4 regions of the Pantoea sp. X-Soil-TKNS-1279 genome follow, and region 4 is predicted to be linked to each of the others. Evidence: predicted binding sites of a transcription regulator. Region 4 holds the regulator's gene; each other region holds the start of a gene.
The links. Region 4 encodes CRP, which controls carbon source genes, mostly activating them, when cyclic AMP is high. Its sites were predicted from a motif close to ATGTGANNNNNNTCACAT; they were not measured.
Positions count from the first base shown of each region.

Region 1: the regulator CRP is predicted to act here: its motif matches at 1,093-1,110, upstream of AC6I8N_RS02050 (nucleoside-specific channel-forming protein Tsx).
Region 2: the regulator CRP is predicted to act here: its motif matches at 850-867, upstream of AC6I8N_RS14305 (YfcZ/YiiS family protein).
Region 3: the regulator CRP is predicted to act here: its motif matches at 1,185-1,202, upstream of ompW (outer membrane protein OmpW).

Region 1 covers NZ_AP035948.1:460,373-462,576, reverse strand. Annotated here, with positions in the region: gene AC6I8N_RS02055 (sensor histidine kinase) at 1-917, shown strand, start outside; gene AC6I8N_RS02050 (nucleoside-specific channel-forming protein Tsx) at 1,308-2,174, shown strand.
Region 2 covers NZ_AP035948.1:3,067,936-3,070,139, reverse strand. Annotated here, with positions in the region: gene fadL (long-chain fatty acid transporter FadL) at 1-603, opposite strand, end outside; gene AC6I8N_RS14305 (YfcZ/YiiS family protein) at 960-1,256, shown strand; gene fadI (acetyl-CoA C-acyltransferase FadI) at 1,426-2,204, shown strand, end outside.
Region 3 covers NZ_AP035948.1:2,375,692-2,377,895, reverse strand. Annotated here, with positions in the region: gene AC6I8N_RS11225 (YciC family protein) at 1-589, opposite strand, end outside; gene AC6I8N_RS11220 (YkgJ family cysteine cluster protein) at 617-1,033, opposite strand; gene ompW (outer membrane protein OmpW) at 1,282-1,914, shown strand; gene AC6I8N_RS11210 (hypothetical protein) at 1,969-2,204, opposite strand, start outside.
Region 4 covers NZ_AP035948.1:3,974,160-3,976,363, forward strand. Annotated here, with positions in the region: gene AC6I8N_RS18655 (OsmC family protein) at 1-305, opposite strand, end outside; gene crp (cAMP-activated global transcriptional regulator CRP) at 608-1,240, shown strand; gene AC6I8N_RS18665 (YccS/YhfK family putative transporter) at 1,299-2,204, shown strand, end outside.

The DNA of each region.
Region 1 (2,204 bases), 800 kb from region 4:
AAAGCGTAATGGTGAAGCGCGCACTGTCAGCCATTATCCCGTTGATTTTAATGATGCCGCTCTCGCTGCTGGTGATCTGGCTGGTGGTGCGCGCCATCACGCGCGACTTACGCGTGGCCTCGCGCCAGATTGCCGCCCAGGAGATGTTGCATCCCGACAGCGTCCCCCCGGATGGCTTACCGGACGAGATCCTGCCGCTGGTTGCCGCCTATAACTCGCTGCTGGATAAACTGCGTGCTGCCTGGTCGTCACAGCGCCAGTTCCTCGAAGATGCCGCCCACGAACTGCGTACGCCGGTAACCGCCGTGACGTTGCAGCTGGAGAACCTACGCCAGCATATTCAACCGGGCGAGGCCAGCCGTCAGTTTGATCAACTGGAAGCGGGCGTGACCCGTACCCGCCATCTGGTGACACAGCTGCTGAACATCTCGCGCCAGGAAGATCAGTCGGTGGTCGCCACGGTAGAAAATATTGAGCTGGAAGACCTGCTGAAGGAGAGTATCGAGCAGCTGATGGTGGTGGCCGATAAGCGTGGAATTGATATCGGTTTTAACGGCACTGCCCACTACCGCATCCAGGCCAGTCGTTCCGATTTACGCAGCCTGTTTGACAACCTGATCGGTAATGCCATGCTGCACACCCCCGAAGGCAGCCTGGTGGATGTGCTGCTGCATCGCGTCGGCAATCACACCGTGGTGGATATTGTTGATAACGGGCCGGGTATGCCGGAAGGCTTTATCGAACGCGCGTTTGACCGCTTCACTCGCTCGCCTGATGTGCAGGCCCAGGGTAGCGGCCTTGGGCTGTCGATTGTTCGCAGCGTGGCGCAAAAACACCGTATGCAGGTGGCACTGTCGAACTGCCTCAATCCGCAGGGTCAGATTTGCGGTTTGCAGGTGCGAGTTACCCTCCCTTAATAGCTGTCCCTCATCCGTAACGGCGCGATTTATCGCGCTGTTTTTTTGTGCTGTGCCCCTCCACGCAAAACATGCGCGATAAATCGCGCCGCTACATCCGATTCCCCCATAAGCATTTTGCAACGCGTCGCGACAACGTAAACGGTTGCGGGGTTCCGTTCGGCCCATGACACTTATGTGACATAACTCACATTTTTGGTGAATGGAATTGCAACACTTTTTGACAAACGTGATCAAAATCTATTTTCTATCGGACTGATACAGGCACCCTACGCGAGCTTTAAAAACCGGCAGCTCAGACCGGCTTAAAACAATTCACCGCCCACCCCTGGGATCGACTGACACCGATCGCGCATTTTTGCGACGATCACGAGCATGTGGTTAACGATAATGAAATATAAAGCATTGATAGCAGGGGCCTTACTGGCCAGCAGCTGGACCGGCGCGACCCAAGCAGCAGACAGCAACCCGCAATACCTTTCCGACTGGTGGCATCAGAGCGTCAACGTGGTGGGCAGTTATCACACCCGTTTCGGACCACAGTTTAACAACGACGTGTATCTGGAATACGAAGCCTTTGCCAAAAAGGACTGGTTTGATTTCTACGGCTACGCCGACCTGACCAACTTCTTCGGTCTGGGCAACAGCAACGCTAACGGTATTTTCGACCACGGTTCGCCGCTGTTCATGGAAATTGAGCCGCGTTTCTCCATCGATAAGCTGACCGGCACCAGCCTGGCGTTTGGTCCGTTTAAAGAGTGGTACTTCGCCAACAACTACATCTACGACATGGGCCGCAACGCGTCGCAGCGCCAGAACACCTGGTATATGGGTCTGGGCACCGATATCGACACCCATTCCGATGTGGGCCTGTCGCTGAACGTGTACGCGAAATACCAGTGGCAGAACTACGGTGCCGCCAACGAAAACAGCTGGGATGGCTATCGCTTCAAGGTGAAATACTTTGTTCCGATTACCGACCTGTGGGGCGGTAAGCTGAGCTATATCGGCTTCACCAACTTCGACTGGGGTTCCGATCTGCGTGACGAAACCGGTCCATCACGTACCAGCAACTCGATTGCATCCAGCCACATTCTGTCGCTGAACTACGACCACTGGCATGTTTCTACCGTGGCGCGTTATTTCCACAACGGTGGACAGTGGGCTGATGGCCAGGAGCTGAACTTCGGCAATGGTCCGTTTGAAGTGAAATCAACCGGCTGGGGTTACTACCTGGTTGTGGGTTATAACTTCTAACTTAGCTAACGCCACCTTCATCCGTAGCGG
Region 2 (2,204 bases), 910 kb from region 4:
ATGGGCAATTTGGGTATTAGCCGGAAGACCCAGCGCAGCACCTGATTCACCGGCGTAACGTTCGATTTTCGCTTTGGCATACACCGCATCAAAACCGATACCAAAACTGAAATGTTCATTCAGACGATAAGCGGTGCTGATATTAAAATTACCGGTGGTTAAATCGGTAGTACCGCCGTAAGCGCCTGCGGTGTAACCGTTATTAAATTCTGTCGCCAGGCCATAGTTAGAGGTGACCGAAGCCCCCACCCACCACTGATCGTTAATCGGGTGCACATAGTGGATATTGGGAATCCACTGGTTCGGGGCGATGTTTTTGGCGTCGAGGCTACGGCCCGTTGGGCTGGTGCCGCTAATATTCACATCCGGGTCGATATACACCGCACCAATTGAAAACTCGGGGCGGTCCATCAACGCCATGGTTGCAGGGTTGCGGCTGGCGGAGGCGGCGGTATCACCCATTGCGCCTTCACCTGAATAGGCACGGCCTAATCCGATTGCTGAAAATTCATTAAGTTGAAAGCCAGCAGCGTAAACATGAGAAGAGACGAGCGCGACTGCAGCTGCCACAGCTGACTTTGCAAACAGGTTCTTATGGTTCATGACCACAACCTCATCAATTATTATTAAACGTTGTTACATCGCGTAACAAGGGACGGCGGATTGTAGGGACTGACGACAGAGACACATATCAGACCAGTGCGACGAGTATAGGTCGGACCTGTGTATTTGTTGCAATAATGTTTTTAAAATATTTCCAATTTGATCGATAAAATCAGATCTGCTTAACAAAATCCTTGCCGTTACGTTCCAGCATAGCGAGTCAAATTTGTTTTGGATCAATTTTTAGTGTGATATTCGTCACTTAGCAGGTTGAGCGTGGCGACGGTAAGGCTTCAGGCGTAAACTTTGTGGCAGAAAAAATTCCTTTTTGTCTGTTTTATCGTCAGGAGAAAGCCATGACTGATGCCATTAATAAATGCAGCGCCAACGAAACCGCAGCCTGCTGCTGCGTTGATGTGGGGACTGTTGTCGACAACACCGATTGCACTGCCAGCTGGTCTGGATTGTTTGCCGACCGCCATGCGGCTGAAGCGATGCTGAAGCACCTGAGTGAGCGGGCGCGTCAGGTTGAATCCGAGCCGTGCGATATCCGCCCACAACTGGAGAATGAAGCCGAAGGCGTGCGCCTGAATATCGACTTCATCTTCGCCTGTCAGGCAGAATCCCTGATCTTCCAGCTCGGTCTGCGCTAATCCCCCCAACTGCCGGACTTGGTTCCGGCAGTGTTTGTTAATTTCGTGTTTCTCCTCGCACTTTTTTCCTCTGCATATTGGCGACTTACGCGCTCCTGGTTAACACTGATGATCAGGTCAGACCTCTTTGGGCAATGACGCCCCGGTCGAATAGCACAGGTGACAGGCAATGAGCAAAGCGCAGCCGCTGCTGACGCGTCAGGGCGAACGCATCGCCATAACCCACGGACTCCGTACCCCGTTTGCCCGCCAGGCGAGTGATTTTCATGGTATCCCGGCGCTGGAGTTGGGACGGATGGTGGTGAGCGAATTAATGGCCCGCAGCGAATTGCCGGTGGAGGTTATCGACCAACTGGTGTTCGGCCAGGTGGTGCAAATGCCGGAAGCACCCAATATCGCCCGTGAAATCGTGTTGAGTAGTGGATTGAGCGTGCATACCGATGCGTACAGCGTCAGCCGGGCCTGTGCCACCAGTTTTCAGGCAGTGGCAAATGTGGCGGAAAGTCTGATGGCGGGTAGCATTGATGCCGGTATCGCTGGCGGCGCGGATTCCTCTTCGGTATTGCCGATTGGCGTCAGTAAAACCCTGGCGCGCGCGCTGGTTGATCTGAACAAAGCGCGTCGCTTCAGCCAGAAACTGCAAATTTTACGTCGCCTGCGCCCGCGTGACCTGTTGCCGGTGCCACCGGCGGTGGCTGAGTATTCCACCGGACTGCGCATGGGGGACACCGCCGAGCAGATGGCGAAAACGCACGGCATCACCCGCGAGCAGCAGGATGCGTTAGCCCTGCGTTCACACCAGCGTGCGGCGCGTGCCTGGCAATCTGGTGTGCTGGCGCAGGAAGTGATGCCTGCCTTTGTGCCGCCGTGGAAAGCCCCGATCGAGCAGGATAACAACGTCCGTTTTAACGCCAGCGCTGCTGACTATGCGCGGCTGCGTCCGGCGTT
Region 3 (2,204 bases), 1.6 Mb from region 4:
ACAGCCAGACAATAATGGCCGGCGCGATCAGTTTCATATTTTTCCACGCCATGCGCATACTGGCGCGCATCGCACTCATCACACCCATCTTCTCATTGACCAGCATCACCGGTGCCAGCGATAGCAGGATCGCCAGCATTACCCCTGGCACCATCAGCACCATAAAGCCGAGTTGCACCAGCAGGGTGATTAAAAAGGTTTGCAGCAGCAATTTGGGCAGCGTTGGTGCTGAAGCACCGATGGCACGCAGCGCGCTCACACGCTGACCGCTTGATACCATCGGGATCAGGCACAGCATACCGCCTAATAACAAGGTATTTCCCACCAGCGCCGCGAAGGTGCCTGCCGCCGAGGCGCGCAGCAAAATACGCTGCTGTTCCGGCGACATATTCTGTACCAGTTCAAACAGCGAAGAAGCGCTGTCATCGCTCTGACTCAACAGCGACAACTGGTCAGCACCAGGCGTCAGGGCGTGGCCGATAATCACGGTTATAAATGAGGTAAGCAACGCCATCAGCACAATGGTAATCAGCTGATGGCGCAGAAAATTTCCTGTGTCACGGTATAACGAGCTTGCCGTGATAGACATGTACACTCCTTGGAGAAACCGGGTTAATTAACCCGGCGATTGTACATGTTCTGCGGGCAGGCTGGCACCCGGATTAGGACATCTTTCTGTCATCTCAGGTAAAGAAGGGTGAAAAAGAGCAGGTAAACCATAGCGCGCTCTGGCCCGATCGCAGGCTTCGTTCAGCACGTCGTGTTCACCCGACATCTCAAATTCACGGCAAGGGGAAGGACGGTGTTGATAAATGCCGCAGGAGACGCAGCCGCCGATCTCGCCCTGCAATGCCACACAACGCGGTTCGCGTACGTTAGTGCCGCGCATATTCCGCATCAACAGGCTGAGGGGTTCGGTTAGTTCAACGGGAACGAGGCCACCCGCATCGTCAGCTTCGGCCCAATAGAAAGAAACACGGAAATGGGCGCAGCAGGCGCCACAGGTCATGCAAGGGTTAAGTGAATCGCTCATTTGATCGCCCGCTTCTCCTAAGCATCGAACCAAAATCAACGGAAGAGAAATAGCAAAGTAGTCACGCTGTGAAATTTTCGCAAGGGGATTTTTATTACGCCGTGTAAGGCCAAAATTGATCTGAATCAATTCATTGTTTTATAAGTGATTTATTTGAATTGATTCACATGCATTTTGCCTGAAAAAGCGTTAGATCTTTGCCACCAACGCTGATCAATAACATCAACAATTCTGGCAAAGGAGTGAATATGAAACTGGCAAAATGCGCGCTGCTGGTGGCACTGGCGATCCCACAATTGGCACTGGCCCATGAGGCGGGTGACTTCTTTATGCGTGCGGGTAGCGCGACAGTACGTCCGACCGAAGGCTCTGACAATGTGCTGGGTATGGGCGGTTTTAACGTTAGTAATGATACCCAACTGGGTCTGACTTTTACCTATATGGCCACCGATAACATCGGTGTCGAGTTGTTGGCTGCGACGCCATTCCGTCACAAGGTTGGTCTGGGACCAACGGGTAATCTGGCAACAGTACGCCAGCTGCCACCCACCTTGATGGCGCAATATTATTTCTTCGACAGTAAAAGCCAATTCCGTCCCTATGTAGGTGTGGGTATAAACTACACCACATTTTATGATGCCAAATTCAACCAGACTGGTCGTGATGCGGGTCTGACCGACCTTAGCGTGAAAGATTCCTGGGGAGCGGCGGGTCAGGTGGGCGTAGATTATCAAATCAACCGCGACTGGATGCTGAATGCTTCATTGTGGTACATGGATATCGATACCACCGTAAAATTTAAAGCGAATGGACAACAACAGAATATTGATACCCGTATCGATCCCTGGGTGTTCTTCTTTGGTGTCGGTTATCGTTTCTGATTGGCGATGGGATGACAGTTCCAGGTCGCCATATATGGCGACCTGATCTGAATATCAGTGGGTAAGCGGCAACGTTTGCGATGCTTCCTGCTGTCCATCGGCTGTCATTGGCGTAAACATCACCTCTTTTTGCAGCGGCAGATGGTGTGGACAGGCACCGTAGACGATGACGGTTTGTCCCGGAAGTACTGTGGTTTCATTCAACGCCACAAGCGCATCATCCGGCAGCAGTTTGATATCTTTGTCGAGTTGGATCGGCACTTTACCGTTATTCGTCACCGTCAGTCTTT
Region 4 (2,204 bases):
GCCACCGCTTTATCGCCCAGCGCTTTGCCGGTAACAATAAAATGCAGGTTGATATGTGTGAAAATGCGTGGCGCTTCTTCACGACGTTCCGAGGTCAGTTTGACCTCACAATCCTTCACATCATTACGCCCTTTTTGCAGGATCGACACGACGTCAATCGCGCTGCAACCGCCTGCCGCCATCAGCACCATCTCCATCGGGCTCGGTGCTTTGTCGCCCGAATTGCCATCCATTAATATCTGGTGACCTGATGAGGATTCTCCGAGAAAGGTAAGCCCTTCCACCCATTTAACCCGTGCCTGCATTATTCTTTCTCCTGAATAGGCTGATTTGCCGCCAGAGTACGCTTTCACCTGAGAAACAGCAATCCAGACTAATCGCCCTTTTGCTGAAGCGAGACAACAGAAGACAGCTAGCAAAAGCTGTGCTACAAACAGAGCTGAAAATATTTTCGTCGCAATAGACGAAGGCGGGAAGAATCAGAAGCCTGGCTTAAGAGTCCACCCGAATAATTTTCCTTAACAGGAAGCGCTCTACGATTTCACCGCCTGACAGGGAAAACTGCCCCCTGTGTTTTGGGCACGATTACAACAGAGGATAATAGCGAATGGTTCTCGGCAAACCGCAAACAGACCCTACACTCGAATGGTTCCTGTCCCATTGCCATATTCACAAATATCCATCCAAAAGCACCCTGATTCATCAGGGTGAGAAAGCGGAAACGCTCTACTACATCGTGAAAGGTGCCGTTGCGGTGCTGATCAAGGATGAAGAAGGCAAAGAGATGATTCTCTCCTACCTCAATCAGGGGGATTTCATCGGCGAGCTTGGCCTGTTTGAAGAAGGTCAGGAACGTAGTGCCTGGGTACGAGCCAAAACTGCCTGCGAAGTGGCTGAAATTTCCTACAAAAAATTCCGTCAGCTGATTCAGGTAAACCCGGATATTTTAATGCGTCTTTCGGCGCAGATGGCGCGTCGCCTACAGGTGACATCAGAAAAAGTGGGCAACCTTGCCTTCCTTGATGTGACCGGTCGCATTGCGCAGACGCTGCTCAATCTGGCCAAACAGCCCGATGCCATGACCCACCCGGACGGGATGCAGATCAAAATCACCCGTCAGGAAATTGGTCAGATCGTCGGATGCTCACGCGAGACAGTTGGCCGTATTCTGAAAATGCTGGAAGATCAAAACCTGATCTCCGCACATGGTAAAACCATCGTCGTTTACGGCACCCGCTAATTTCTTCTCACCCACGGCGTGATGGCAGCATCACGCCGTTTTTGTCTGCGATGAGCTGATGTGGCGTCGAATCATCTATCATCCCGAAGTGAACTATGCCCTGCGGCAAACGCTGGTGCTGTGCCTGCCCGTGGCCCTCGGCTGGCTGTTTGGCGACCTGCAAAAAGGTTTGCTGTTCTCCTTAGTGCCCGCCTGTTGCAACATCGCCGGTCTTGATACGCCGCATAAACGCTTTTTTAAACGCCTGATTATTGGCGGTTCCCTGTTTGCGACCGGCAGCTTTCTGATCCAGTGGCTGACGGATTATCACGTCCCCCTGCCGCTGATTCTGCTGGTGCTGCCGTTATTAGTAGGCGTGACGGGTGAAATCAGCCCGTTGCATGGCCGCTTGTTGCCTGCCACGCTGATTGCCTCCATCTTTACCCTGAGCCTGGTGGGACGTATGCCGATCTGGGTGCCTCCGCTGCTCTATATCGGCGGGACCTTGTGGTATGGGTTGTTCAACTGGTTCTGGTTTTGGCTGTGGAAAGAGCAGCCGATGCGCGAGTCGCTGAGCCTGCTGTACCGTGAGCTGGCGGATTATTGCGATGCCAAATATACCCTGTTGACGCAGCTGACCGACCCGGAGAAAGCGCTGCCGCCGTTGCTGGCACGCCAGCAAAAAGCGGTAGATCTGATCACCACCTGCTACCAGCAAATGCATATGCTGTCTGCCAGCCGCGATAACAGCCATAAACGCCTGACGCGTGCCTTTCAGGTGGCGCTCGATTTGCAGGAACATATCTCCGTCAGCCTGCATCAGCCGGAAGAAGTGCAAAAGTTGGTGGAGCAGAGCCATGCTGAAGCGGTGATTCGCTGGAATGCCAAGACCATCTCCGCCCGTCTGCGCTTGCTGGCCGATGCTATTTTGTATCATCAGCTGCCGGAACGGTTTCAAATGGATAAGCAGCTGGGTGCGCTGGAA